Regions from separate parts of the Paenibacillus sp. 1A_MP2 genome, predicted to be linked through region 2. Evidence: predicted binding sites of a transcription regulator. Region 2 holds the regulator's gene; the other holds the start of a gene.

Region 1 (15,557 bases), 1.0 Mb from region 2:
AACCATGGTACAAGAGATATTAAAAAAGCTGTACATTGTTTCCGAAGGATTTCTGTTTACTCCCGGGATCAGTGGAGAGCTGTTCAATAATAATTGCTGTAAACGTGCTTATCTCCGAGGAGCATTTATGGCGGGAGGCTCGGTCAACAATCCCGAAGGTTCATCCTACCACCTGGAGATTGCGTCCATGTATGAGGAGCACTGTCAGGCCCTAGTGGACCTGGCGAATGAATTTCATCTCAATGCCCGGTGTATAGAACGCAAAAAAGGATTCATCCTATACATTAAGGAAGGCGAGAAAATCATTGAGCTACTCAGTATTATTGGTGCACATCAGGCCCTTTTCAAGTTCGAGGATGTGCGGATCATGCGAGATATGCGTAATTCCGTCAACCGAATCGTCAATTGTGAGACGGCGAACCTGAACAAAACGATTGGAGCAGCAGTCAGACAGATCGATAACATCAGACTGTTGCAAAAGGAAGTTGGTCTGGAGTCGTTGCCCGAGAAGCTTCGTGAAGTGGCTGAAGTCAGACTCGCCCATCCGGATATCAACTTGAAGGAAGTAGGCGAACTGCTTAAGGGTACAGTCAGCAAGTCCGGAGTGAATCACCGGCTTCGCAAAATTGATGAGCTAGCTGAGAAGGTTCGTAACGAGCGTTACGGTTGAAAAAGAGAGGCAGCTCAGGTGTAATGGGCGATGTAAAAAGGCTAAAATGGGTCATAATAATGACATTCCAATTACCCTGAGTTTTTCTTCTAGTGTCCTGCTCTGGTTATATGGTATAATGTTATAAATATAATTGTGTATTTAATGTCCAGATTTCATAATAGGGGGTAAGTTTCCATGACAAAGCACCCGGTAGTTGTCCGTTTGAAAACGGGTCTCCATGCCAGACCTGCGGCACTGTTCGTTCAAGAAGCGAATAAGTACTCATCTGAAGTGTTCGTCGAGAAGGACGACAAAAAAGTAAATGCAAAAAGTATCATGGGGATCATGAGCCTTGCAATCAGTACTGGTACGGAAATCCAGATTAGTGCAGAAGGCGCGGATGCCGAGCAGGCTGTAAACGCTTTAGTTAGTCTGGTAAGCAAGGAAGAGCTTGAGAACCAATAAGATATGATTTGAACCCAATGAAGAAGTCCCGAAAGGGGCTTTTTTGCGTTTTATAGCTGTCAAGTGCAACATTATGGAATTAAGCCCGTCTGTTAGGTATCAAATCGATTTGAGTATGAGATGTTAAAACTTAAGGAGGCTAACGTAATGGGTAAATTATGGATGAAACCGCTGGGTGCGGTGATGGTTGCAGGTACATTGCTTGTTGGAGGTACGGCGTGGGTAGCGCCTAGTAATTATGCGTATGCTGCTGAGGTACAGGGGGTACAACAAAACGTGATTAACGTTGTGGGTACAGGTGAAATTCAGGTGAAGCCTGACATCGCTTATCTTTCCATCGGAGTGAACAGTACGGCGGATACAGCTGCCTCTGCTCAAAAAGCGAATGCAGCGAAAATTCAAAAGGTGAGCAATCTGCTGAAAAGTACGTGGAAAATCAGTGCGGACGATATTCAAACCAGCCAGTTCTACGTACAGCCCAACTATACGTATAGCGACAAAGATGGACAAAAGATCAAAGGGTACACCGCTCATCACACACTGACCGTGACTTACCGTCAGATGGACAAGATTGGAGAGCTTTTGGATGCTGCTTCCGAAGCTGGGGCCAACAACATTGAGAATGTACGTTTTACAGTCGAAAAACCGGAGAGCTTTGAAGCTCAAGTCATTGAGAAAGCCGTTGCCAATGCTGATGTAAAAGCTGGAGCTATTGCAAAAGCGGTTAAACGCCAATTGGGCGCTGTTCTGTCCGTGAGTCAAGGTGACGCTAATGTGCCTGTGTTCTATGCAAGTGAGTCTCTGATGTCCAAAGCGACAGCTGATTCTGCTGGTAGCACAGAAATTGAAACAGGACAGGTTAAAGTAAGCACAACGCTCAATATTACTTATGAAATGAAATAAGCAAAATAATTATTACCAAATGTCCGTTAAAGAGATGCTTGGGCGGGCGAAAGGCAATAATGACAAAGACGTTGTCCGATGGACAGCGTCTTTTTTGTTATAAAGGCGGACTTTGATGAAGTTTGAAAAGAAGAGTTGAAATATGAAGAATTAAATTGCTGTTTTTTGGTATCTTTTTTGTCCGTTTGTTCGTAACAAAACCTTCATTATAGGCATCTGGATCGAACAACATTGTAACTGAAGCTGTAAACCTTTCCGGAATTGGGTTAATTATAATAAAGAGGTGAGCGTATGAGACATACGAACAAATCAGGATACATACGCAATGCCACTCAAATTTGAATTCGAGAGAGGAGTTATATATATGACATCATGGAAAAAATGGACTAGTGCACTATTGGCGGCAGGAATTATTGTGGGGAGCGGGGCTGTATGGCAGGATAGTTCCGTACAGGCGGCATCTGTATCGACGAAAGTGACAACGCCTACTGAGGTAACCCTGAAATCGGGAGGCAAAACACTTACTCAAAAAGGACTTCTGCAAGGCGGTTCTACCTGGGTATCGCTTACCGCAGTGAAGGATGTGGCGGGTGGAAGCTTGAAATATGATGCAAAGGCTAAAGAGTACGCCTTAACGGCAGCCAATAATACGATGACAATCAGCATGATTGATGGGGCACCGAGTGTTAGAATTAACAATTACTACCCACAATTCGAAGCAAAACTGATTAATGGCCGCTTGTATATTCCGTTTTCTGCAATGAGAGATTATCTGGGAGTTCAGGGCAGCTGGGATGGAAAAGCGAAGACACTGACGCTGAGCAAGGTGAAGCAGAATAGTGTGGCGGTTAAGGCGGCAACCGTGAAGGTGAGCATCAAGAACGCCGAAGTCGATATTCAATATCCTCAGGTGAGCGGATTGGCTAACGATAAAGCAGCAGCGGCCATCAACAAGGTGCTGAAAGATGAAGTCGATGCTTTTGTAGCGGATTTCAAAAAACAAACCAAGGAATTCGGCGACGCAGCAGCGAACCGTCCATATGCATTTGAGAGCACTTATGTCGTGACGTATAACGAAAGTGGTGTTCTGGGTCTGATTACTCAGCGTTATGAAGATTATGCTGGTGCACATGGCATGACGACTCGTTCAGGACACACCTTTGCCCTTGATTCCGGTAAGGAACTGAGTCTGGATGATGTGATTCAAAATAACAAAACTGTGCGTGAAACGGTAAGCAAAAAAGTTGGAGTTCAGCTTAAAGCTCGTGGAGGTTACCTTGAAGGCTATAAAGGCCTGAATAAAGATCAGGATTTCTATGTAACACCAACAGGTGTGGTTGTATTCTTCCAGTTGTATGAGTACACAGCTTACGCAGAAGGATTCCCGGAATTCCCGTTCACGTATAAAGAGTTGCTACCTAAAGGCACAGAGCCGTTTAGTGGCTTAACAGCAAACAAGTAAAAGTATTAGAGTTAAGGTATTAGAGTTAAAGTGAAATCGAATAAATATATATCATGCACTCATATGTATCTTCAAAAAAGGACGCTCTCGTCATTGACGAGAGCGTCCTTTTCATATAGCCAACTCAACTGGGCGTTGCCGTTTGAGTTGGCTATATGGTATATCCGTTTAATTGGCGATTCGCTTGGCTTAGATGCCTTGGGAACCTACGTTTTCGATGACTTTATCGATGATACCGTAATCGGCAGCTTCAGCAGCACTCATAAAGTAGTCACGATCTGTATCTTTCTCGATACGCTCCAGTGGTTGGCCTGAACGTTCAGAGATGATGCGGTTCAAGGTGTCACGCATTTTCAGGATGCGACGGGCACGGATTTCGATGTCCGAAGCTTGACCTTGCGCACCACCAAGTGGTTGGTGAATCATGATTTCGCTGTTAGGCAAAGCAAAACGTTTACCTTTGGCACCTGCGTTCAACAGGAATGCACCCATGGAAGCCGCCATACCTACACAGATGGTAGATACATCCGGTTTGATGAATTGCATTGTATCGTAAATGGCCATACCGGCTGTAATCGATCCGCCTGGGCTATTGATGTATAAGTGAATGTCTTTCTCCGGATCTTCCGCAGCTAGGAACAACATCTGTGCCATGATGGCATTCGCCACAACGTCATTTACATCACTGCCAAGGAAGATGATACGATCCTTCAGCAATCTGGAATAGATGTCATAGGCGCGCTCACCCCGGTTGCTCTGTTCAACGACCATTGGAATATAACTCACGTGAAAAACCTCCTCGGAAATGTAAATGTTAAATTGGTGTTTATATATAAACTGTTACCGTATTAACCACATCATAAACAATTTCAAACAAAAAGTCAAAGAAAGTCAAACTAAGTTTGAAAAAAAGAAACCTATTCGGTTTCATTGGTTAAAAGGGTTATGAGCTGCTAATTAAGAATGGCGCGCCCGCCAAGAATCGAACTTGGATCTCAGGCTTCGGAGGCCTACGTCATATCCATTGGACCACGGGCGCACATTGATTATTGCTGCAAATATAGTTGCTTAAAAGCAGTTTTGTAATATACGTTTCAAATATGTGACAGCAATAATGATTATAGCTCATGAGTAATTTAATTGCAAGCAGATGCTCGCTGTTTTGGTTTGGATTACTCTGAAATGGATCATGATGAAGATAAGTGGATAAAGAGCGCAAATAGGTAAATGCTAAAAGAGGTTTGGGACATACTATATGAAAAACAAAAGCGAGCAATATGTAGATGAGATTTTTGCTTTCCTTCTATATATAGTATCGGACAGGTTGTTCTCGACTTGGGAGATTGACATTGTGAAAATAGGCGCGTACAAACGCCTGAAACGTGTCGAATTAATGCTTCGAAACACTTGCATGTCGCGTCAGTTTTAGGTAGAATAGACGTGGGACTTAAAAAGTTAACCCGGGACGTTTTAGGGCCATGAAAGAGAGCTTGGAACGAGAAGCTTGCGGGAGTGGAAAGCATGCGAACGATTTTAGAAGTGCAAAAGCAGCTTCTGCCTGATCTCATGGATGTCTTGAAGAAGAGGTATACGATTCTGCACCAGATCATGTTATCGGATGTGATCGGACGAAGAACGTTAGCTAATTCCATGCAGATGACCGAGCGGGTTCTGAGGGCTGAGACCGATTTGTTAAAGGCTCAGGGACTTATTGAAATTGACAGTGCAGGGATGAAGATCAGCGAGGCGGGGCATGAATTGCTGCAGCAGTTGGAACCCGTCGCCAAAGAGCTGTTTGGATTATCCGAACTGGAAGAGCGCATCAAGCAAGCCTACGGTCTGCAAAAGGTAGTAGTGGTTCCTGGCGATTCGGACATTTCTCCATTTGCCAAACGGGAACTGGGCAGAGCCGGAGCGAAGGCTCTGGGTAATATTATGAGTGATAATGATGTTGTCGCCGTTACTGGCGGTTCAACAACGGCTGGAGTGGCAGAGCAACTGACTCCGCCAACATCGCTGAAAGGTGTCTGGTTCGTACCGGCACGCGGCGGGTTGGGAGAAAGCCTCGAAATTCAGGCCAATACGATCGCATCCACGATGGCTAAACGGGTAGGAGCCCAATACAAACTCCTGCATGTACCGGATTTGCTTAGTGATCACGCCTACGAATCACTAATCCAGGACCCTAGTGTTCAGGAGATTCTACAGCTGATCCGTAAATCACGGATCGTCATTCATGGAATCGGTGATGCCGTAGAGATGGCGCGGCGACGCAAGCTTGCACCTGAGATTATCGATGAACTTCAGGAGCAAGGAGCCGTATCGGAATCCTTCGGTTATTACTTTAATGATCAGGGTGAGGTGGTACATACCATGCTTACGCTGGGCATGCGACTTCAGGATATTGAGCGGACCGATGTTGTGATTGGGATTGCAGGTGGCAAAAGCAAGGCTGCTGCCATACATTCCGTCTTGCGATTTGGTCAGGAAGATATTCTGATTATTGATGAGGCTGCTGCCGAAGTCATCGTTGCCGAAATGGAATAAGGCTTTATTTTGCACCACAAACATTGTTGTCTTGACGGACTTCACCGTCTGTCTTGAATATATAAGCTTCATAAAAAAATCAATCAAAACTTGGGAGGAACTTACTCATGATTAAAGTAGGTATTAACGGTTTTGGACGTATTGGTCGTTTGGCATTCCGCCGTATTCAAAATGTAGAGGGCATTGAAGTTGTAGCAATCAACGACTTGACTGATGCTAAAATGCTGGCTCATTTGCTCAAATATGATACAACTCAAGGTCGCTTCGATGGCGATGTTGAAGTACACGACGGCTTCTTCAAAGTGAACGGCAAAGAAGTTAAAGTATTGGCTAACCGTAACCCAGAAGAACTGCCATGGGGCGACCTCGGCGTAGATATCGTTCTGGAATGTACTGGTTTCTTCACAACTAAAGAAGCAGCTGAGAAACACTTGAAAGGTGGAGCTAAGAAAGTTGTTATCTCCGCACCAGCTACTGGCGACATGAAAACCATCGTTTACAACGTAAACCATGAAATCCTCGACGGTACTGAAACTGTAATCTCCGGCGCATCTTGCACAACAAACTGCCTGGCACCTATGGCAAAAACACTGCAAGACAAATTCGGAATCGTTCAAGGTTTGATGACTACAATTCACGCTTACACTGGCGACCAAAACACTTTGGATGCTCCACACCCTAAAGGTGACTTCCGCCGTGCTCGTGCAGCAGCTGAAAACATCATCCCTAACACAACTGGTGCTGCTAAAGCAATCGGTCTGGTTATTCCAGAACTGCAAGGCAAACTTGATGGTGCAGCTCAACGTGTACCAGTAGCTACTGGTTCCCTGACTGAGCTCGTAACTGTTCTGGGTAAAAAAGTTACTGCTGAAGAAGTTAACGCAGTAATGAAAGAAGCTTCCGATCCACAAACTTTCGGATACACAGAAGACGAAATCGTATCTTCCGATATCCAAGGAATCACTTTCGGTTCCCTGTTTGATGCAACTCAAACTAAAGTTCTGACTGTTGGCGACCAACAATTGGTTAAAACTGTAGCTTGGTATGACAATGAAATGTCCTACACTGCTCAACTGGTTCGCACTTTGGAGCACTTTGCAAAAATGATTAAGTAATATCTGCAATAACATAGAGCGGAAACAGATGCTATTGTTTCCGCTCTTTATATATCAACATTTTGCAAATTTCTCAAAAACACCAGGATTGACAAGGGGTTTCAGCTCTTGATTGGTCCAACAAATACATGGGTGCGGAGGAAATACAGATGAACAAAAAAAGTGTACGCGATATCGAATTGACAGGAAAACGGGCTTTTGTCCGTGTAGATTTTAATGTGCCGCTCGAAGATGGTAAAATTACAGATGACAAACGTATTCGTGCCACGCTTCCTACGATCAATTATTTGATCGAAAAAGGTGCTAAAGTTATTTTGGCAAGCCACATGGGTCGTCCAAAAGGCGAAGTGGTTGAATCCATGCGTTTGACTCCAGCTGCTGAACGTTTGTCCGAATTGCTCGGTAAAAAAGTGGTTAAAGCGGATGATTCCGTTGGCGAAACAGTAAAAGCTCAAATCGCTGAACTGAACAACGGCGACGTATTGTTGCTTGAGAACGTTCGTTTCCACGCGGGTGAAGAGAAAAACGATCCGGAACTCGCAAAACAATTCGCTGAACTGGCTGACGTATTCGTTAACGATGCATTCGGCGCAGCTCACAGAGCACACGCTTCGACAGAAGGTATCGCTCACTTGTTGCCAGCAGTATCCGGTCTGTTGATGGAGAAAGAACTTGAAGTGTTGGGCAAAGCAATCTCCAACCCTGAGCGTCCTTTCACAGCAATCATCGGTGGTTCCAAAGTTAAAGACAAAATCGATGTAATCGACAACCTGTTGAACATTGCAGACAACGTAATCATCGGTGGCGGTCTGACTTACACGTTCTTCAAAGCACAAGGACATGAAATCGGACAATCTTTGTTGGATGATTCCAAACTGGATGTTGCTCTTGGTTTTATTGAAAAAGCGAAAAAATTGGGCAAAAATTTCTACCTACCGGTAGATATTGTTGTATCTGACGATTTCAGTGCAAGTGCAAACACACAAATCGTTGGCATCGACGGCATCCCTGCAGATTGGGAAGGCGTGGACATCGGACCGAAAACACGTGCAATCTATGCTGAAGTAATTAAAAACTCCAAGCTGGTTGTATGGAACGGACCAATGGGCGTATTCGAAATTGAACCTTTCTCTAACGGTACACGTGAGGTTGCTGAAGCTTGTGCAGAGACAGAAGCTTACACCATTATTGGTGGTGGTGACTCCGCTGCAGCAGCTGAGAAGTTCAAATTGGCTGACAAAATGGACCACATCTCTACAGGTGGCGGTGCATCGCTCGAGTTCATGGAAGGCAAAGTGCTTCCTGGCGTAGTTGCATTGAACGATAAGTAAGCTTTAAGCTATAGCATGAAGGAGTTGAAAACCATGAGAACACCGATTATCGCAGGTAACTGGAAAATGTTCAAAACGGTTTCCGAATCCAATGACTTCATTCAGGAAGTTAAAGGAAAAGCGGAAGTTGAAGGCGTAGAGACGGTTATTTGCGCACCGTTTACGAATCTGCCGTCCCTGGTAGAAGCCGTTAAAGGCACAAACATCAAAATTGGTGCACAAAATCTTCATTTCGAAGACAATGGTGCATTCACAGGTGAAATCAGCGGCGTTATGCTGAAAGACCTGGGTGTGGATTATGTCATTATTGGTCACTCGGAGCGCCGTCAATATTTTGCGGAAACCGATGAGACTGTCAATAAAAAGCTGCATGCAGCATTCCGTCACGGATTGACTCCAATCTTCTGCCTTGGTGAAACGCTTGAAGAGCGTGAAGCCAATCAGACGAAAGACGTATGCAAAGTGCAAACAGAAGCAGCTTTGGCAGGTCTGACTGCTGAGCAGGTAGCACAAGTGGTTATCGCTTATGAGCCAATCTGGGCGATCGGTACAGGCAAATCCTCCACTTCCCAAGATGCGAATGAAGTTATTGCTTACATTCGTACGCTGGTGAAGGATCTGTACGACCAAAAGGTAGCAGATGCAGTTCGTATTCAATACGGCGGCAGTGTTAAACCTGAGAACGTAACAGAATACCTCGGACAAAGCGACATCGACGGCGCGCTTGTTGGCGGTGCCAGCTTGCAGCCGGCTTCGTTCATCGCGCTTGTTGAGGGGGCGAAGTAATGACAGCTCCAAAACCTGTAGCACTGATCATTATGGACGGCTTTGGTCTTCGGAACACGGTGGAAGGCAACGCGGTAGCGCAAGCCAAGAAACCGAACTATGACCGTTTTATGAGCCAATTCCCTCATACAACGCTCACTGCTTGCGGTGAAGCTGTAGGTTTGCCAGAAGGGCAAATGGGGAACTCCGAGGTAGGTCACCTGAACATTGGTGCTGGCCGGATCGTATACCAGGATTTGACTCGTATTTCCAAATCGATTCGTGACGGTGAGTTTTACGATAATGAAACACTCGTTAAAGCTGTTCGCGAAGCGAAACAAAGCGGTAAAAAGCTTCACTTGTATGGATTGTTGTCCGATGGCGGCGTACATAGTCACATCGACCACTTGTTCGCTATGCTGGATCTCGCCAAAAAAGAAGAAATGAATGACGTATACATTCATGCCTTCATGGATGGCCGTGATGTTATGCCAGATAGCGGTAGAGAATTCATGCAGAAGCTGATTGCTAAAATTGAAGAAGTCGGTGTAGGACAAATTGCAACGGTTCAAGGTCGCTACTATGCGATGGACCGTGACAAACGTTGGGAACGTGTTGAGAAATCATATCGTGCCATCGTTTATGGTGATGGACCAAAATACACTGACCCACTCAGAGCGGTTGAAGAATCGTATGAAAAATCCGTATTTGACGAATTCGTTGAACCAACGGTTATCGTTAAAGCGGATGGCCAACCGGTAGGCTTGGTGGAGAGCGGCGATTCCGTCATTTTCCTCAACTTCCGTCCTGACCGTGCGATCCAATTGTCGCAAGTATTCACGAACCAGGATTTCCGTGGTTTCGACCGTGGTCCGAAGTTCCCTGTGGGCTTGCATTTCGTGTGCCTGACGCTGTTCAGCGAGACTGTTGAGGGTTATGTGGCTTACTCGCCTAAAAACCTCGACAACACGCTGGGTGAAGTGCTGGTACAGAACAACAAGAAACAATTGCGTATTGCAGAAACTGAGAAATACCCGCACGTAACCTTCTTCTTCAGCGGCGGCCGTGATGTTGAGCTTCCAGGCGAAACACGCGTGCTGATCAACTCACCAAAAGTTGCAACGTATGACTTGCAACCGGAGATGAGCGCGTATGAAGTAGCTGACGCATGTGTTCGCGAGATTGAAGCAGACAAACATGATGCCATCATTCTGAACTTCGCTAACCCTGATATGGTTGGTCACTCCGGCATGCTGGAGCCTACGATTAAGGCAGTAGAAGTAACAGACGAATGCATGGGCCGTGTTGTGGATGCAGTTCTCGCTAAAGGCGGCGTTGTGCTGATTACTGCGGATCATGGTAACGCGGATATGGTGTTCGATGAGCAAGGACGTCCGTTCACGGCTCACACAACGAACCCGGTTCCATTCATCGTTACAGATGCGAATGTTACCCTGCGTGAAGGCGGAATCCTCGCGGATATCGCTCCAACGATTCTTGACCTGATGCAATTGCCTAAACCGGCTGAAATGACAGGTACATCGGTCATTGCTACCCGTAAATAATATAATTTTAATAGGTTATTGAATAAGGCTAAAGTTAAACCTTAACGAAGCGGGCAGAACCGATCTGTAGAAGCGAAGCGGTCGCCTTTATCACATGATTTCAACTTATAAAAATAGGTTCAATGAAATCAGGGGATAACAGCGATCGGAAGACGGTACTGCACGCGGAGTGGCTTGGTGAAACCCGATTGTTCTGTACGTATTAAAATAAAATTCCACATTAAAAGGAGATTATCACTCATGACTATTATTTCTGACGTGTACGCTCGCGAAGTCCTCGACTCCCGCGGTAACCCTACAGTTGAAGTTGAAGTATACCTGGAGTCCGGCGCAATCGGACGCGCTATCGTACCATCCGGTGCATCCACTGGTGCCCACGAAGCCGTTGAGCTTCGCGATGGCGACAAATCCCGTTACCTGGGTAAAGGTGTTCTGCAAGCTGTTAAAAACGTAAACGAAACAATCGCTCCAGAAGTAATCGGTATGGATGCATTGGATCAACTGGGTATTGACAAATTGATGATTACTTTGGATGGTACGCCAAACAAAGGTAAACTGGGTGCGAACGCAATCCTGGCTGTATCTATGGCTGTAGCTCGCGCAGCTGCTGACGCTCTGGACCTGCCATTGTACGTTTACCTGGGCGGATTCAACGCTAAAGTACTTCCAGTACCAATGATGAACATCATCAACGGTGGTGAGCATGCTGACAACAACATCGACGTTCAAGAGTTCATGGTTCTTCCTGTTGGAGCACCAAGCTTCAAAGAAGCTCTTCGCGTAGGTGCAGAAATCTTCCACAACCTGAAATCCGTACTGAGCTCCAAAGGCCTGAACACAGCTGTAGGTGACGAAGGCGGCTTCGCACCGAACCTTGGTTCGAACGAAGAAGCAATCACTACAATCATCGAAGCGATTGAAAAAGCAGGTTACAAACCAGGCGTTGACGTATTCCTGGGTATGGACGTAGCTTCCACTGAGTTCTACAAAGATGGTAAATACACACTTGCTGGCGAAGGTAAATCTTACACTTCCGCTGAGTATGTTGACCTTCTGGCTTCATGGGTTGAGAAATACCCTATCATCACCATTGAAGACGGTATGTCCGAAGACGACTGGGATGGTTGGAAATTGCTCACAGAAAAACTGGGAGACAAAGTACAACTCGTTGGTGATGACTTGTTCGTAACGAACACAGAGCGTCTGGGTAGAGGTATCGAAGAAGGTATCGGTAACTCCATCCTGATCAAAGTTAACCAAATCGGTACATTGACTGAAACATTCGATGCAATCGAAATGGCTAAACGTGCAGGATACACTGCTGTAATCTCTCACCGTTCCGGTGAGTCCGAAGACAGCACAATCGCTGACATCGCTGTTGCAACAAACGCGGGTCAAATTAAAACGGGTGCTCCTTCCCGTACAGACCGTATCGCGAAGTACAACCAATTGCTTCGCATTGAGGATCAACTGGGTGAACTGGCTCAATACAATGGTCTTAAAGGTTTCTACAACCTCAAAAAATAAGTTGTCTTCTGACAACTCTTGGGCAAGCCGGTTAACCGGCTTGTCCTTTTTATTTGTTTTTGTTAGATGCATTTCAATACCCATAAATATGGATACTGTTCACTGAATATTTGAGTATCAGTGAATTGAGAGATCGCCACTACTTGTATCACGCTAATTGCTGTGTTACAATTAAAGTAACTGTTTTTATGGTGAGATGTTATGCCCACATGGGTAGGAGGTGGAATGAATGGATATTGCTTTGAAATTGCTGCTCGTCGTATTTTCGATCGGTCTAATCACTGTAGTATTGCTGCAGCACGGAAAAAGCGCTGGTTTGGCGGGTGCCATCTCCGGTGGTGCGGAACATCTTTTCGGTAAAACGAAAGCGCGCGGACTGGATCTTTTCTTGCAACGTGCAACGGTTGTACTGGGTGCAGGATTCTTCATTTTGTCTATTATTGTTACGGTTGTGTCCAAGTAAGAATCGGATATATGCCTGAACAATTCAATAGCTTGAGCGTAATCGCTTAAATGATTACCTTCGTTTCGAGAAGAAACGGAGGTTTTTTAATAAATTCATCCATGACCAGTCTTTTCCAATGAACCACACGATTTTGATCTTCGATTTCTTCTCACTTCCGTTCGGTTACCTTCCTACATATTCGCCCTGTTCTGGGCCGTTTCTTTCTGTCTGTTCGAGAGCAAAAACACATGTAGCATAAATGCTGTTATGATGCATGAAAGCGCGCTTATTCAAAGGGCCATGCATATTCAGTTTATTTTGCAGGGTACGGATGCGCCGGATTGAATTCGTGTATACTAGGGTATGAGATAGTGAGGCCTGAGTTAGACGGCTTTTCTATTGGTAAGGTTTCTGATACATAGAGAGACGAGACAAGATTACACTTTTATGTTTCCCGAGGTGAATATTAATGATAACAGAACAACAATTGCTCGACTTCATGCGGGAAACCGCTTATAAACCGATGACTTATCAGGAACTGGAACAGCACTTCGAGATTGAAGACGCGGCTGATTTCAAAGCCTTTTTGATTATGCTCAATACGCTGGAGGAATCCGGCAAAGTCCTGCTGACCCGCAATAACCGCTATGGCATGCCAGAACGCATGGATTTGGTGCGTGGACGTTTGCAGGCTCATGCGAAAGGGTTTGCTTTCCTCATCCCTGAGGATCGGGAGCACCCGGATGTGTACATCCACGCCAATGATATGAAAAGCGCCATGAATGGTGATACGGTGTTGGTTAAAGTGACTTCTCAAGGACCTTCCGGTGGACGTTTGGAGGGTGAGATTGTCCGTATTGTTACCCGTGCGGTTACGCAGGTTGTTGGTGTATTCCAAAGTCACGAGGTGTACGGTTTCGTTATACCGGATGATAAGCGGATTAACCGGGATATTTTCATCCCGCGTCCGAACTTCCACGGGGCTGTTGATGGACAAAAAGTTGTTGCAAAAATCGTCAGCTATCCAGAGGGCCGGGCAGCAGCAGAAGGTGAAGTGATCGAGATTCTCGGTCATAAGGATGAGCCGGGTATTGATATTTTGTCCGTAATCCGTAAGCACCAGCTGCCAGAAGCCTTTCCGGATGAAGTCGTGGAAGAAGCCGAAAAAGCGCCAGACGCCATTACGGAAGAAGAAATTGTCCAACAGGGTCGCCGCGATCTGCGTGGGCTGAATATCGTTACGATTGATGGCGAAGACGCCAAGGATCTCGATGACGCTGTCAACGTGGAGAAGTTGCCGAACGGTAACTATCGTCTGGGCGTTCATATTGCCGATGTAGGCTATTACGTGCGGGAAAACTCCAAGTTGGATCAGGAAGCGTACAACCGCGGATGCAGTGTGTACCTGGTGGACCGTGTTATTCCGATGCTGCCACAACGTCTGTCCAACGGGATCTGTAGTTTGAATCCGCAGGTAGATCGCTTGACGTTATCTTGTGAAATGGAGTTCAACGACCAGATGAAGGTTGTGAAACACGACATCTTTACAAGTGTGATCAAGACCAAAGAGCGGATGACGTATTCCAACGTTCGCAAAATTCTTGAAGGTGAAGAGCCTGAATTGTTGGAGCGTTACAAGGATTTGGTGGACGATTTCCACTTGATGAAAGAGATCGCTTTGAAGCTTCGTGCGATGCGTATGCGCCGCGGTGCGGTTGACTTTGATTTTGAAGAATCCAAAATCATTGTGGATGAGGAATGCAAACCGGTTGATATCGTGAAGCGGGAGCGTTCGATTGCGGAGCAAATCATTGAGGAATTCATGCTGGCAGCCAATGAAACGGTAGCAGAGCATTTCCACTGGTTGAAGGTTCCGTTCATCTATCGTGTGCATGAAGATCCAGATCAGGAAAAACTGCAAAATTTTCTCGCCTTTGCGGCGAATTTCGGACATCACGTCAAAGGACGTGGCAACGCGATTCATCCACGGGCGCTTCAATCCCTGCTTGAGGATATTAACGGAACGAAGGAACAGACGGTTATCAGCACAATGATGCTGCGTTCCATGAAGCAGGCGAAATATGACTCCGAGATGTCGGGTCACTTTGGTCTGGCAGCAGAGTTCTACAGTCACTTCACATCACCGATCCGTCGTTATCCCGATCTCGTCATTCACCGTGTTATTCGGGAAGTGATTGAGAACAATGGGGCTTTGCCTGAGAACCGTCAGGAGTATTTGGCTGGACGTATGGCCGATATTGCGCAGCAGTCCTCGGAACGTGAGCGTGTGGCGGTTGAAGCTGAACGTGATACAGAGAAAATGAAAAAAGCGGAGTACATGCTTGATAAAGTCGGCGAAGAGTTCGAAGGCATGATCAGCAGTGTAACCAGCTTCGGTATGTTCATTGAACTGGAGAATACAGTAGAAGGTCTGATTCGCCTGAGTGCGCTCACAGACGACTATTACCATTTTGACGATCAACATATGGCTCTGATTGGCGAACGTACATCTAAAGTCTTCCGCATCGGTGATGAGGTGAAGATTCGTGTGGCCCGTGTGAGCATGGAAGAGTACACGATTGACTTTGAAATGGTCGACATGAAACCTCGCGGTGAACGTCCAGGTGGCTTCAGTGGTGGACGGGGCGGTAAAGGTGGACGTCCTGCTGGTGGCGGAGGACGCGGTGGAGCGAAGAGTGGTTCCGGTGGATTCAGTGGCTCGCGTGGTGGTAAAGGTGCCCCAACTGGTGCTGCAGGCAGCCGTGGTGGCAGATCAGCCG
Region 2 (15,557 bases):
CAAGTGGTAATGAGTGAAGAACAAACGGACAGGCGGCGGAGTCAATTTGATTCACAGGATATATGGGGTGTATTTGAGGAAGGGCAATTGGGTGCGAAACTTCACATTATTCCTTTTCAAACCTATATCCATGGGAGATCATTCGAGATGGGTGGTATTGCGGGTGTAGCCACATGGCCAGAATATAGACGCAAAGGCTGGGTAGCTGGGCTGTTGAAGCATGCGCTGGAGGAAATGAACCGTAATAAACAAAGTATATCGTTTTTGCATCCGTTCTCGTTTGCTTTTTATCGGAGGTATGGTTGGGAGACTTATGTTGAATTTAAACGATATAAAGTGCCTACAGCTCATCTGCCTGCGAAAAAGGCAACCCCTGGAACAATTCGGCGCGGTGATCCGGGACTCAACACATTAAAGGAAGTATACAGTGCTTATGCTGAGCGCTATAACGGAACTTTGATTCGGGATGATGCGAGATGGGAGAATTCTGTTCTCACTAATGGAGCCAACCAGAAGGCTGTATATTATGATGAAGCTGGTAGAGCGCAAGGGTATCTTTTGTATGAGGTTAAAGAAAGAAAGTTTAGCATTAGAGAGATCATTTATCTGAATGAAGAGGCTAGACAAGCCTTGTGGACCTTTATAGCTAACCATGATTCAATGATAGAGGAAGTTACCTTACAGGCACCAGCCAGTGATATGCTTGCTTTTCAATTGGATAATCCGCGAATTCAGCAGGAAATTGTACCTTTCTTCATGGCACGTATTGTCAGTGTGGAACAATTTATTTCACAGTATCCTTTTGCGAGTCAAGACTCACCAGTACAGATTAATCTTCAGGTAGAGGATGCCCATGCACCATGGAATGAAGGGGTATGGCAGTTGAATGTGGCGATGAACGGTACAGCTTCGATTTGGAAAACAACTGAGCCGGCAGCTAAAGATCAGACCGTTAAGGTAGACATTCAGGCGCTCACCGCGATGCTGATGGGTTATCGCAGACCTACGGAGATGGCTCAAATAGGCAGAATTGAAGGACCGACAGAAGCGATTAAGGCTTTGGAACAAGCGATCCCTAAACGGGAAACGTATTTACTTGATTTCTTCTGATGCGTTTTGACTCTCATGACGAGAGTTCTGACTCATTTTCATAGAGATTTAGCTTGCATAGCAATACGTTGCTAGTGTGAGGAAAATAGACTTCTCCAGCTCTTTTGGAGAGGTTTTTTTGTGTCAGCCGAATATTTCGTGTAAAATCGTAAAAAATGAATAGTGCTCCCTCTTGGCAAAACCACAAAATATGCTATAATGTATATAAAGTCAAAGAAAGTCAAAGTCAACTAAAGGTTAAATACTTACGTAGCTTTCTTTCTGCAATCCGGTGATGGGAGCCATTTTGAAGGTAGTACACATCAGCGGATATAGGCAATATTAAAGGACCTTCGAGCGTCCTTCGCTCTCCTGTAAACGACCATGAAAGATCAGTTTCGCTGTTTCCTTGATTGGTTAAATTGGTTAAATGGGTTGAGAAGGTGTACTCTGTAGGGGCGTGTGGGTCCTTATTGACTTAACGTTTCAGACAGTGGAGGATGATTGGATGCGTAATATCTCTGATATTATCGAACAATATCTGAAGAGTATTTTGCATGAAAGTCCCGAAGGAATGGTCGAAATTCAACGTAATGATCTGGCTGACCAATTTTCATGTGTGCCTTCCCAGATCAATTATGTCATCAGCACCCGATTTACACTCGAAAAAGGTTACCTTGTAGAGAGTAAACGTGGCGGCGGCGGTTATGTTCGCATACAGCGGATTGAATTGCCGGCTCACTCGGCTCTGCATAACCATTTGCACCATAGTATTGGAGATGAGATCGGGCAGACAGCTGCCGAAGGTCTGATTTACCAACTGGAAGAAGCACGTTTCTTAAGCAAAAGGGAAGCCGGGTTGATGCGGGCAGCTGTATCGAGAGAGATTATATTGGTCAAACTTCCTTACCGGGATCAAATTCGTGCCAGAATGTTAAAGGCGATGTTAATATCTTTGCTCGGTAAATGAAAACTATCGGGATCAAGGGGGTACATCATTGTGCTGTGCCAAGAATGCAACAAACGTCCGGCTACACTCCATTTCACCAAGATCGTGAACGGAGAAAAGACGGAATTCCATATTTGTGAGTCATGTGCTCGTGAAAAAGGGGAAATGATTCCCGGAACATCCAATGGTTTTTCCATTCACAACCTATTGTCCGGGTTGCTTGATTTTGAACCCTCAGGCAAGAATGGAAGTGCGGGAGCTACACCTGCGCAATCCCTTCGTTGTGAAGAATGCGGCATGACCTATTCACAGTTTAGCAAAATCGGCCGCTTTGGCTGTAGTTCATGTTATAAATATTTTGACAGTCGTTTAGACCCGCTATTCAAACGGGTTCATGGCAGCACTTCTCACGTGGGTAAAGTGCCTGCACGAGCAGGTGGTCGCATCAAGGTCAAAAGACAGATTGCTGATTTGAAACGGGATCTTCAGGAGAGCATCACGCAAGAGGAGTTTGAAGAAGCAGCTCAAATTCGTGATCAGATCAGGGAACTTGAAAAAGAAATAGCTCAGGAGTAAAGTTTGTGATGAGTAGGAGGGATGCGTAATGTCTAATCTGCGTTTTACAGAGAAGGCGCTCAGCGACTGGATGCGTAGTGATGCGGCTGATTCCGAAATTGTGATTAGCAGCCGGGTCCGGATCGCACGCAACCTGCAGCATTATCCGTTTCCGATGCTGGCTTCCAATGAGCAATCGGAAGAAGTGCTGAATAAGCTGAGCGAGGTACTTCAATACGACGACGTTCATGCCTTTGGAGATTTTCATACCCTGGATCTGACTGATATCGATGACCTTGACAAACGGGTACTGGTGGAGAAACATCTGATCAGTCCCAGTCTTGCGAACGAATCCAGAAATGGTGCTGTTATTCTCAGTGAGGATGAGTCTGTCAGTATTATGATTAATGAAGAGGATCATCTTCGTATCCAGTGCCTCTATCCGGGGTTCCAGGTGAAAGAAGCCTGGGAGAAAGCTTCCGCCATAGATGATGCTTTTGAAGCGCATGTGGATTATGCTTTTGATGACCGCAGAGGATATTTAACCAGCTGTCCTACGAATGTAGGTACAGGTGTAAGAGCATCTGTCATGATGCATCTGCCCGCTCTGGTGATGACACAGCAGATCGGCCGCATTCTAAGCGCAGTCTCCCAAGTCGGACTGACTGTACGAGGAATTTACGGTGAAGGCAGTGAGGCGATGGGCAACCTGTTCCAAATCTCGAACCAGATCACACTGGGGCAGACAGAACATGAAGTCATCGATAACCTGCATAGTGTTGTGTTACAAATGATCGGGCATGAGCGTACCGCCAGAGAGCGGTTAATTACCGACTCCAGATTGCGGATTACCGACAGAGTTATGCGTTCTTACGGCATTCTGTCCCATGCAGCTATCGTCGACTCAAAGGAAGCTGCACAGCGTCTGTCTGATGTTCGACTTGGTGTAGATCTCGGCTTGTTGGACGGCTTGTCCATAACCGTGATGAACGAGCTGAATGTGATGACCCAGCCGGGCTTTTTGCAGAAAACATTTGGGGAAGACATGCGGACAGATGAGCGTGACATTTATCGTGCTCAGTTGATCCGTGATACGATTAGTGCAGCCAATCAGTCTTAGGCTAACAAGAGTTATTAACAAAGGTTTCACGTCGCATCTGCGGCTTTATATAATAAAGCATTTTATAATAAATGCTGAATGATTTTATTCGCAGCACGGCTGCAAACAAAAATGATATGAAGAATACGGCGGGATTCTTTCAACAGCCCCCGTTTTATCCAAAACCATGGAGGTGCAGGAGATATGATGTTTGGAAGATTTACGGAACGTGCCCAAAGGTGCTCGCATTGGCGCAGGAAGAAGCTGTCCGTCTTGGTCATAATAACATCGGTACAGAGCACATTTTGCTCGGCCTCATTCGTGAAGGCGAAGGCATCGCAGCCAAAGCGCTGATCGGCCTGGGACTCGGATTGGAAAAAATTCAAGATGAAGTAGAAACGCTGATTGGCCGTGGCCAAGAGCAACCTACGAACATTGCATATACGCCTCGTGCGAAAAAAGTAATTGAATTGTCTATGGATGAAGCCCGTAAATTGGGTCATACCTATGTAGGCACTGAGCACATCCTGCTCGGATTAATTCGTGAAGGCGAAGGGGTTGCAGCACGTGTGCTGAACAATCTCGGTATCAGCCTGAACAAGGCACGTCAACAAGTGCTGCAACTGCTGGGCAGCAGTGAAGCCGTATCCAGTCATAATGGAACCCCTGCCAATGTCAGCACACCAACGCTGGACAGTCTGGCACGTGACCTCACGGCTTATGCGAGAGAGAACAACCTGGACCCGGTTATTGGACGTAGCAAAGAAATTGAGCGTGTCATCCAGGTACTCAGCCGTCGTACCAAGAACAACCCGGTACTGATCGGTGAACCAGGTGTAGGTAAAACAGCGATTGCTGAAGGACTTGCACAAAAAATTATCGCCAACGAAATTCCAGAGACTTTGCGTGACAAACGTGTCATGACCTTGGATATGGGTTCCGTTGTTGCAGGTACAAAGTATCGTGGTGAATTCGAAGATCGTCTGAAAAAAATTATGGATGAAATTCGCCAAGCGGGTAACATTGTCCTGTTCATCGACGAATTGCATACCTTGATTGGTGCAGGCGGAGCGGAAGGTGCAATCGATGCTTCGAACATTTTGAAACCGGCTTTGGCCCGTGGAGAATTGCAGTGCATCGGTGCAACAACACTGGATGAATACCGCAAATATATCGAGAAGGATGCTGCTCTGGAGCGTCGTTTCCAACCGATTACGGTAGATCAGCCTTCTCCAGAAGAAGCAATTCAGATCTTACACGGCTTGCGTGACCGTTACGAAGCGCATCACCGGGTTAAAATTACCGATGAAGCGATTGTACAGGCGGTTAAACTGTCTGATCGTTACATTACAGACCGTTTCCTGCCGGACAAAGCGATCGACCTGATTGATGAGGCGGGTTCCAAAGTAAGATTGAACTCTTACACGATCCCACCAAACCTCAAACAACTGGAAAGCCGTCTCGAAGATATCCGTAAGGAAAAAGACGCAGCGGTACAAAGCCAGGAGTTCGAAAAAGCAGCAGCTCTGCGTGACACGGAACAAAAAATCCGTGAAGAGCTGGATGTAACGAAGAACCAATGGAAAGAAAAACAAGGCCGCACGGATTCGGAAGTAACGCCTGAGGATATTGCGCAAGTGGTAGCCAACTGGACTGGAATTCCGGTGAACAAGCTGAAAGAAGAAGAGACACAACGTCTCATGACTTTGGAATCGATTCTGCATGAACGTGTCATTGGCCAAGATGAGGCTGTGAAGTCCGTCAGCCGTGCAGTTCGTCGTGCCCGTGCTGGATTGAAAGATCCAAAACGTCCGATGGGTTCATTTATCTTCCTTGGTCCTACTGGGGTAGGTAAAACCGAGCTGGCTCGAGCGCTTGCAGAAGCCATGTTTGGAGATGAGAATGCAGTCATCCGGATTGACATGTCCGAGTATGGCGAGAAGCATTCCACTTCAAGACTGGTCGGAGCGCCTCCGGGATATGTGGGATACGAAGAAGGTGGACAGCTGACAGAGAAAGTTCGTCGTAAACCTTACTCCGTCGTCCTGCTCGATGAAATCGAGAAAGCACATCCGGAAGTATTCAACATCTTGCTGCAAGTCCTTGAAGATGGCCGTCTGACTGATTCCAAAGGTCGCGTCGTGGACTTCCGTAATACGTTGATCATCTTGACATCCAATGTCGGTGCAGAAGCGATCAAACGTAACTCTACACTGGGCTTCACAGCAGTTGTGGATGCAGGTGCGGATTACGATAACATGAAGGGTAAAGTGATGGATGAGCTGAAGAAAAGCTTCCGTCCTGAGTTCCTTAACCGGATTGATGAAATTATCGTGTTCCACTCTCTTGAAGAGAAACACATTGCTGAGATTGTTACCCTTATGAGTGAAGAGCTTCGTAAACGGCTGCGTGAGTATGAGGTCGACTTCGAGCTCACTGACAATGCCAAGGATTTCCTTGCCAAAGCAGGCTTTGATCCAGCCTATGGTGCTCGTCCGCTTCGTCGGGCGATCCAGAAGCATATCGAAGACAAATTGTCTGAAGAGTTGCTCACAGGTAATGTGGTCAAAGGAGATTCGTTGCTTATTGACGAAGAGAACGGAGCATTGTCTGTAACGAAAAAGACGTTGTAGTTCCTTCCAATGAGGAAATCGAAACAAAATAAGTGACCCTTAATCAGTTTACTGATTCTGATGCATAAAACAAAAATCCTTCCTGGCTTTAGCTGGGAAGGATTTTTTGTGTTTTTGGACCAGTTAGAGCCCGAAAGCTCTGTTGTTTATCAAAACGACATTTGAACTGCTACGAACATGTGTAAAGTTTGCGATAATCCTTTACGAAAAATCTCAAACAATGGTAAACTTTTATTAACCCTACACGTCAGGGCATATAGGGCAAAATTCGTCGAAAAATGCAAAATGCTGTTATAAAATAAATCCTAGGAGTGCTGAAGTGGCCAAAGTTAAAACCAAGTTTCAGTGTACGGAATGCGGCTATGAAGCCCCCAAATGGTACGGCAAATGTCCGGGTTGTCAGTCTTGGAATTCAATGGTGGAAGAAACCGAAACGGTGGTCAAAACACAAGGGAGAAATTCCCCTCTCTTTGAGAGTAAAGATAAGCCACTTCCCATCATAGATATAGATAGCGGTCAGGAACCGCGTGTACAGACTGGAATTGAAGAGCTGAATCGGGTTTTGGGCGGCGGAATTGTTCCGGGATCTCTCGTTCTGGTGGGCGGAGACCCGGAATTGGAAAATCAACGTTGATGTTGCAGACATCTCATGCTTTGACCCATTCAGGTTTGCGTGTGTTATATGTCTCGGGTGAAGAGTCAGTCAAGCAAACCAAATTGCGTGCTGACCGTTTGGGTGCGCTGTCTCCTGAGTTATATGTATTGTGTGAGACCAATATGGAGCGGGTCGAGGAAGCGGTGGAGCAGATCCAGCCGCATTTTCTTGTCATCGACTCCATTCAAACTGTATATCTGCCAGAAGTCACCAGTGCACCCGGCAGTGTAGCTCAGGTAAGGGAATGTACGTCACGGTTCATGCGGATCGCCAAAGGCCGAGGCATTGCAACCGTGCTTGTGGGGCATGTTACGAAAGAAGGCGCCATTGCCGGTCCACGTATGCTGGAACATATGGTGGACTGTGTTCTTTATTTTGAAGGAGAGCGGCATCATACGTATCGCCTTTTACGTGCGGTAAAGAACCGTTTTGGTTCGACCAATGAGATTGGCATTTTTGAGATGGGTGAAGAAGGACTTCGTGAAGTGGGTAACCCTTCAGAACTCTTCCTGTCGGAACGTCCGCTTGGTGTAGCGGGTTCTACGGTAGTTGCCAGCATGGAGGGCACACGTCCTCTGCTCGTGGAATTGCAGGCGCTCATCTCGTCTACACACTTTCCTTCCCCACGTCGCATGGCCACAGGGATAGACCATCACAGGCTGAACCTCATTATTGCTGTACTTGAGAAAAGAATGGGCATGTTTTTGCAAACACAGGATGCGTATCTAAATGTAGCTGGGGGCGTGCGGCTGGATGAACCAGCTATCGATTTGGCGGTTGCGGTCAGCATTGCATCCAGTCTGAGGGATGTACCGACCAAACCGGATGACGTCGTCTTTGGCGAAATCGGTTTGACGGGTGAGGTTCGGGCTGTTTCACGGGCTGAACAACGGGTGAAAGAAGCTCAGAAATTGGGCTTTAAGCGTGTTATTTTACCAGAAAAAAGCTTAAAGGGCTGGAAACATCCTCGCGGGATACAACTGATCGGTGTGAATACCGTGGCAGATGCACTAGCGGTTGCTTTAGATTAGGGGGCATAACAAGATGAAAGATTCGAGCCAACTGGATAATATGAACGAATTGTTAAGGCTGATCGCACCAGGTACACCTTTCCGCGAAGGTCTGGAGAACGTGCTGCGCGCCAAGACGGGTGCACTGCTGGTTGTAGGATACAGCCCTGAAGTGATGGAAGTGGTGGATGGAGGATTCTCGATTAACTGTGATTTCTCTCCGAACTATCTGTATGAACTCGCCAAGATGGACGGTGCCATTATCCTTAGCGAGGATTTGAAGCGTATTCTATACGCCAATACTCAGCTCATTCCTGACTCATCCATCTCTTCATCTGAGACGGGGATCCGTCACCGGACGGCTGAGCGTGTCGCGAAACAAACAGGTAAATTAGTCGTATCTATATCGCAGCGCCGGAATATTATCACCTTATATCAAGGAACACTACGGTATTCCCTCAAGGAAATCGGGGTTATTTTGACCAAAGCGAATCAAGCGATCCAAACCCTGGAGAAATACAAAGCTGTATTGACACAGTCCCTTACGAATCTGAGTGCCTCCGAGTTCGAGGAACTGGTCACGATTCCTGAGGTGGTGAATGTCATTCAGCGTACAGAAATGGTTATGCGCATCAAAACGGAAATCAAACGTTACATTCATGAACTCGGCAACGAGGGACGTCTGATCTCCATGCAGATGGAGGAACTCGTTGGTACAACGGAAGAGGAAGCCTGGTTGCTGTATAAGGACTATGCCCGTGTTGACAGTGATGACAAAATCCGTGAGATTATCGTGGGTCTGAAAAGATTGTCGGACGATGAATTGCTGGATGCACATCATATTGTACGTCTGCTGGGATACCCTTCGTCAGCGGCTACCTCCGAAGATTCGGTTGCGCCTCGCGGATATCGGGTATTAAATAAGATCCCCCGCCTGCCGAATGTCATTATCCATAACCTGGTGGGTCAATTCGAACAATTGCCTCATGTCATTATGGCTACAATTGAAGAGCTGGACGAAGTGGACGGGATTGGAGAGGTACGCGCCGGACTATTAAGGAAGGTCTCAAGCGTTTGCAGGAGCAGATGTTTATTGACAGACAGATGTAAGGGTTTGCCTATAACGGCTTGAAAATAATGAGGTGAAACAACGATGTTAACCAGATTCATTCCGAATCTCTTTACCTTGGGTAATCTGTTTCTTGGAATGATGGCAATCCTGCTTGCAATTGATGGGAATTATAGTTTGGCTGCTATTTTGGTCATTATTGCGATGTTGCTTGACGGCCTCGATGGTCGTGTAGCACGGGCACTGAATGCCCAGAGTGAATTTGGTAAAGAGCTGGATTCTTTGTCTGACATGGTGTCATTTGGTGCAGCTCCGGCCCTGATTATATTCATGGTCTCGTTTCAGGATGCAACTCCGGTTCTTGCCTGGATCGCAACCGCAAGCTTTCCCATTTGTGGTGCCATCCGTCTTGCCCGGTTTAATGTTCGCCCCGGTATCCCCGGGTACTTCACAGGCTTGCCGATTCCAGCAGCCGGAGGTGTACTGGCTACACTGTCCCTGTTTAACAAGGATATCGGTCCTGTAAGTATGATGATTGCGACGCTGCTGTTATCATATCTGATGGTAAGTTCGCTGAAATATCCCAATTTCAAAAAGGTTGGTCTGCCGCGTAAAGCGATCTGGATTGCACCATGGGTTATCGTCTTTGCGGTAGTGGTGGCGGTCATGTTCCCAGAACAACTATCCAAATTGATCTTTATTCCACTTGTGTTATACGCTCTATATGGAATGAAGCATAATGTGCGGACGGCAGCCTCACGTAACCGCGCCAAAAAGCGTAAAGAAGAGAAGTCTTCACGTCCTTCCGATCGCTAGGCATTCCATCATTCTGGAAGTCGGTCGGTGTCTCCTATATCCAAACAATACAAAGAAAGCACGTACGCTCCTGAACGGAGAATGCGTGCTTATTTTTGTTTTCCAAATCTATAAGGTAACTTAACCATTTGCAACGAAATACGTATTGTTTACGACAAATTGAACATCCCTAACGTCGAACATTTCTGTGACTCGTGATTTACGACTTCTTCCATGTTGATGTCCAGCAGATTGCAGAGAGCCGACATATAAAACAGGTTCCGCCCCAGTTCAGAGCTGATCACCTCTTTACAATTCTCGCACAATTCACCTTCCACATGCGTTTCCAGCAGCCCTTTGGATTGAGCGATATCGCTCTCCGGGGCATATTTCTGCTTGGTGGCGTGCAGCTCAATGCAGCCGCATTCGGTAATGGCCTTGGATACGGCACGATTGACAGAAGCTCCGGCTTGTCCCGTTTTGGACAGTACATCAATCAGGCTGCGATGACGCAGCAACAGCTCGGAAACTTGATCCTGAAAAGCCTGTAAACTTAGCGTACTCATTTTGCTACTCACCTCGGGATATGAATTGAATTCATTATATGCCAATAATTTACCTTCTTTCAACTGACGATTTCAACATTTCCAAAAAGTTCTTGTAAAGCGGGATTAGCAATCCGGGAATTGGATCATACTGGATATAAAGATGAAGATATATTGAAGGAGGTGCAGGGACTTATGTGGAAAAAAGGCATTTTAACTTTTACAGGATTGTGCGGTGCATGGTTCGGCTACACGGCATATCATCTGGCAGGAAAATCTGTCCCTTGGATGGCTGAATGGATTCAGTCAGCAGGACTGTTAGGGGCTGGGGTAGCAACGCTATTAGGAGCAGTAATGTTTATGTCTGTATGCAACATCGGTGGAACATTAATGGCAACCAGACTGCAGAATGGGATTGATTCTCTAGCAAAGGTGCCGATGAATGAATTGGCTGCAGGTGCCGCTGGTACCGTTGCTGGTTTACTGATAGCCTTGCTTTTATATCCTTGTGTGGCATGGCTGGGGACGGCTGGAGAAGTGCTGCAGGTGGCACTGACGGTCGTAAGTAGCTATGCAGGCTATATGCTTGCCATGGCAAAGAAAGACGATCTGGCGGCATTCTGGATGTCAGGACGCTGGGGTCATCCCGAGGTGGACGAGGAAAGACGTCTGGAAGAGCACAAAATTTTGGATACCAGTGTCATTATCGATGGTCGCATCGCAGATATATGCAAAACCGGATTTATTGAGGGCACGATTGTAATCCCGGAATTCGTTCTGGAGGAATTGCAGCACATTGCTGATTCATCGGACTTGCTCAAGCGAAACAGAGGACGCAGAGGGCTTGATATACTGAATAAAATTCAGAAGGAATTGGATGTTAAAGTACTCATCTACGAAGGAGATTTCGAGGAAATTTCCGAAGTGGACAGCAAACTGGTCAAGCTCGCCAAGGTGCTTCAGGGTAAAGTCGTCACCAACGATTTCAACCTGAACAAGGTCTGCGAATTGCAAGGAGTATCCGTGTTAAACATCAACGATCTTGCCAATGCTGTTAAGCCGGTGGTATTACCGGGTGAGGAGATTATGGTGCAGATTATCAAGGATGGCAAGGAGCATGGTCAGGGTGTAGCTTATCTGGATGATGGCACAATGATTGTTGTGGAAGGCGGACGCGAGTATATCGGCATGATGATGGAAGTGCTGGTGACCAGCGTGCTGCAGACGTCAGCAGGACGAATGATTTTTGCCAAGCCGAAACTGTTGGAAAAAGCCCAATAAAGCGGTATGATGGGTAGTGTATCGTTTAACGATATTTTATATCGAAAGTTAGATATTTTGTATCTTAAGACGATAAACTGACAGACAAGGCAGGGATTGCGGCATGGATAAAGGGTGGGGCGTTGTCATTGTGGCAGCAGGTCGAGGGACCCGGATGGGAACGACCGAGAGCAAGCAGTTTCTGCTGCTGCAGGACAAGCCCGTTTCATACATACGCTCGAAGTGTTTGCGGCTTTGGACGAGGTCAGCGAAATGGTGCTGGTCACAGGATCTGCCGATGTTGAACGCTGCCAGGATTGGGTAAAAGAATACCGACTGGAATCACGTGTCCGTGTCATCCCCGGAGGGAAAGAGAGACAGCATTCTGTCCACGAAGGCCTTAAGGCACTGGGGACGGATTGGGTCCTCGTTCACGACGGGGTACGCCCTTTTATAAACCGTGAGCAGATTATGGGGTGTATGAAGGCGGCCATGTCGGGTGGAGCAGCTGTACTGGCCGTTCCAGTGAAGGATACGATCAAACAAGTCAATGCGGAGGGAATCGTTACGGCGACGCCTGACCGCAGCAGTCTGTGGAGCATTCAAACCCCGCAGGCTTTTCGTCTTTCTTCCCTGGTGCTCGCATACGAATCGGCGGAACGGGACGGATTTCTCGGAACGGATGACGCGATGCTGGCTGAACGCCAGGGAATGTCGGTCAAGGTTGTGGAAGGCAGTTATACGAACATCAAATTAACGACACCGGAAGATTTGGAATACGCTGCGTTTATCCTGGGGGAGAGAAGAAGCGATGATACGTGTAGGACAAGGATTTGATGTACACCAGCTGGTAGAGGGACGCCCATGCATTATTGGCGGGGTGACGATTCCTTATGAAAAAGGACTGCTGGGCCACTCGGACGCAGACGTGCTGCTGCATGCCATTAGTGATGCTATTCTTGGTGCGCTTGCGCTTGGGGATATTGGCAAACACTTCCCGGATACCGATCCGGAGTTCAAGGATGCCGATAGCCTGAAACTGCTGGAGCATGTGTGGCAGTTGGTGAAGGATCGCGGATACCGTCTGGGGAACATCGATTCAACCATTATTGCACAGAAACCGAAGATGGCACCTTACGTTCCGCAGATGGCCGAGATTATTGCCAAGGCACTGGAAGCGGATGTAACTCAGGTGAATGTCAAAGCGACAACAACAGAGCAACTGGGATTCCCCGGACGGGAGAGGGCATAGCAGCCCAATCGGTTGTTTGCCTTGTTCGCGTGTGATATTATCAACCAATTAGAGACGGAGGGGATATTATGAGCACCGAAGTTCGCGTGCGTTACGCGCCAAGTCCAACGGGACACCTGCATATCGGGAACGCCCGTACAGCGCTGTTTAACTATTTGTATGCCAAACATAATAACGGCAAATTCATTATTCGTATTGAGGATACGGACGTGAAACGCAACATTGCCGGTGGTGAAGAAAGCCAGCTGAAATACCTGAAATGGCTCGGAATCGAGTGGGACGAAAGTATTGATGTCGGCGGAGAGTACGGACCATATCGTCAGACGGAACGTCTGGACATCTATCGTAAATATACGCAGGAATTGCTGGACAAAGGTCTGGCTTACCGCTGTTATTGCACAGAAGAAGAGCTGGAACAAGAACGCGAGGAACAGACAGCTCGTGGAGAAACACCGCGTTATTCGGGCAAACACCGTGATCTGACACCGGAGCAACAAAGTGCATTTGAAGCGGAAGGCCGTGTGGCAAGTATTCGTTTCCGTGTACCGACAGAACAGACATATACGTTTGATGATATGGTAAAAGGTACAATCTCATTCAACAGCAAGGAATCCGGCGACTTCGTTATTGTGAAAAAGACGGCATTCCCACGTACAACTATGCAGTTGCTGTGGATGATCACCTGATGAAGATCTCTCACGTCCTGCGTGGAGAGGATCACATCTCTAACACACCGCGTCAACTGATGATCTATGAAGCGCTTGGCTGGGAACCTCCGCAATTCGGTCATATGACGCTGATCGTGAATGAAAACCACAAAAAGCTGAGCAAACGGGATGAGTCTGTTATTCAGTTTATTGAACAATATGATCAGCTCGGCTATTTGCCGGAAGCAATGTTTAACTTCATCTCCCTGCTTGGCTGGTCGCCTGAAGGAGAAGAAGAGATCTTCTCGCAGGAGCAGTTAATCTCCATTTTTGATACGAAGCGTCTGTCCAAGAGCCCGGCGGTATTTGATACCCATAAGCTGGCTCACTTGAACAACCATTACATCAAAAATGCGGACCCGGATCGCATTGCCGAAATGGCGATTCCCCATCTGCAAAAAGCGGGACGTATTCCGACTGAGCTGTCTCCGGAACAGAAAGAATGGGCATATACGCTTGTTCACCTCTACCAGGAACAGATGAATTCTGCCTCCGATATCGTGGAATTGTCGGAAGTGTTCTTCCGTTCCCACATGGAGCTGGAAAGTGAAGGGGCCGCTGTACTGGCTGAAGAGCAGGTGCCAACCGTTCTGAAAGCATTTGCTGATAAGGTACAGGCAAGCGACGAATTTACACCAAGCAAGATGGCTGCGCTGATCAAGGAAGTTCAGAAGGAGACCGGATTTAAGGGCAAACAGCTGTTTATGCCAATCCGTGTTGCTCTGACAGGACAGACTCATGGCCGCGATCTAAACCAAACGATTGTATTGCTTGGTCGCGATACGGTTATTGATCGATTGCATGCTCAGGTTAAAGGCGCGTAAGAGTACCCCTGTTTTAGTCTGCTTTGGACTTAAGGGTGGAGCTTCGTTCAGACCGATATGAAGGAAGATTGTTGTCAGTCCATAACCTTTTCGCTATAATAGCAACACAAAGGTTAAATGGTATGATTTTATCATTCATCATAAAAACAGCAAAGACCGGGAGAAGTAGGCTGAACCGGACAGATTCAGAGAGGATGGTCCTGCAGTAGAGAACAAGATTCTTTACTGCGGTGGCTGTGAGCCATCCGCTGTCCGCCAGTCGAAATGCACCCGTGAGCTGCACAGCCGAATCCGGCCCCGCCTCTTGTTTTGTAGAAGAGAGGAAAACGTCAGGATAGGTTGTGACGGTTGGTTCCCGTTACGGAACTGTTGAGGGTTCATTCTTGTGCTAGGATATGAAGCAGCTATAACAGGCTGCTCAGTTCTTGTATGTTAAGGCATGAACCGAGCAGAGTGGGACCGCGATAAACGCCTCTGCAGCTTAAATAGCTGCAGGGGCGTTTTCTGTTTAGGTCGAGTCGGAAGTACACTACCATGAGGGCCGCGCCATCCGGTAAGCCGGAGGACGAAGACCTGAACAAGAGGGGAACGAGCATGTTCAAGAAGATCAGATCAGATATCCAGGCGGTGTTTGAAAACGATCCGGCGGCCCGGGGTTGGTTTGAGGTTGTATTTACCTACTCGGGGCTGCATGCGATATGGGCGCACCGGATGGCACACTTTTTATACAAGCGGAAATGGTTTTCTTTCGCCCGCTTCATTTCACAGGTCAGCCGTTTTATGACAGGCATCGAAATCCATCCTGGGGCTACCATTGGCAATCGGCTGTTTATTGACCATGGCATGGGAGTCGTAATTGGGGAAACGTGTGAAATTGGGGATGATGTTGTCATTTATCAGGGGGTAACGCTTGGCGGAACGGGTAAAGAAAAAGGGAAGAGACATCCGACAATTGGCAATAATGTGGTTATATCATCCGGGGCGAAGGTGCTTGGTTCCTTCAGTGTGGGGGATCAAAGCAATATTGGTGCGAACTCGGTTGTGCTGAAGGAAGTCCCCTCAAACAGCACCGTTGTAGGCATACCGGGCAGAATCGTGAAGCAGGATGGGCGCCG

Evidence for each region. The regulator CtsR, encoded in region 2, represses protease genes until heat stress. The targets are predictions, from matches to a motif close to ATGGTCAATAAAGGTCAAACA.
Region 1: clpP (ATP-dependent Clp endopeptidase proteolytic subunit ClpP) is a predicted target of CtsR. The motif match lies at 4,360-4,380, and genes of this name have one in related genera.

Annotation. Positions count from the first base shown of each region.
Region 1 is NZ_JBQQCS010000001.1:185,778-201,334, reverse strand. Features, by position in the region: gene whiA (DNA-binding protein WhiA) at 1-670, shown strand, start outside; gene ACTWJ7_RS01205 (HPr family phosphocarrier protein) at 848-1,117, shown strand; gene ACTWJ7_RS01200 (SIMPL domain-containing protein) at 1,265-2,020, shown strand; gene ACTWJ7_RS01195 (PdaC/SigV domain-containing protein) at 2,385-3,482, shown strand; gene clpP (ATP-dependent Clp endopeptidase proteolytic subunit ClpP) at 3,672-4,268, opposite strand; tRNA gene ACTWJ7_RS01185 (tRNA-Arg) at 4,447-4,521, opposite strand; gene ACTWJ7_RS01180 (sugar-binding transcriptional regulator) at 5,004-6,029, shown strand; gene gap (type I glyceraldehyde-3-phosphate dehydrogenase) at 6,137-7,144, shown strand; gene ACTWJ7_RS01170 (phosphoglycerate kinase) at 7,294-8,475, shown strand; gene tpiA (triose-phosphate isomerase) at 8,509-9,261, shown strand; gene gpmI (2,3-bisphosphoglycerate-independent phosphoglycerate mutase) at 9,261-10,805, shown strand; gene eno (phosphopyruvate hydratase) at 11,046-12,332, shown strand; gene secG (preprotein translocase subunit SecG) at 12,562-12,795, shown strand; gene rnr (ribonuclease R) at 13,247-15,557, shown strand, end outside.
Region 2 is NZ_JBQQCS010000001.1:1,203,177-1,218,733, forward strand. Features, by position in the region: gene ACTWJ7_RS05915 (GNAT family N-acetyltransferase) at 1-1,110, shown strand, start outside; gene ACTWJ7_RS05920 (CtsR family transcriptional regulator) at 1,598-2,059, shown strand; gene ACTWJ7_RS05925 (UvrB/UvrC motif-containing protein) at 2,090-2,614, shown strand; gene ACTWJ7_RS05930 (protein arginine kinase) at 2,643-3,713, shown strand; partial or broken gene ACTWJ7_RS05935 (ATP-dependent Clp protease ATP-binding subunit) at 3,897-6,325, shown strand; partial or broken gene radA (DNA repair protein RadA) at 6,645-8,011, shown strand; partial or broken gene disA (DNA integrity scanning diadenylate cyclase DisA) at 8,025-9,100, shown strand; gene pssA (CDP-diacylglycerol--serine O-phosphatidyltransferase) at 9,144-9,875, shown strand; gene ACTWJ7_RS05955 (hypothetical protein) at 10,025-10,420, opposite strand; gene ACTWJ7_RS05960 (PIN/TRAM domain-containing protein) at 10,595-11,680, shown strand; partial or broken gene ispD (2-C-methyl-D-erythritol 4-phosphate cytidylyltransferase) at 11,784-12,496, shown strand; partial or broken gene ispF (2-C-methyl-D-erythritol 2,4-cyclodiphosphate synthase) at 12,471-12,946, shown strand; partial or broken gene gltX (glutamate--tRNA ligase) at 12,980-14,442, shown strand; gene cysE (serine O-acetyltransferase) at 15,037-15,557, shown strand, end outside.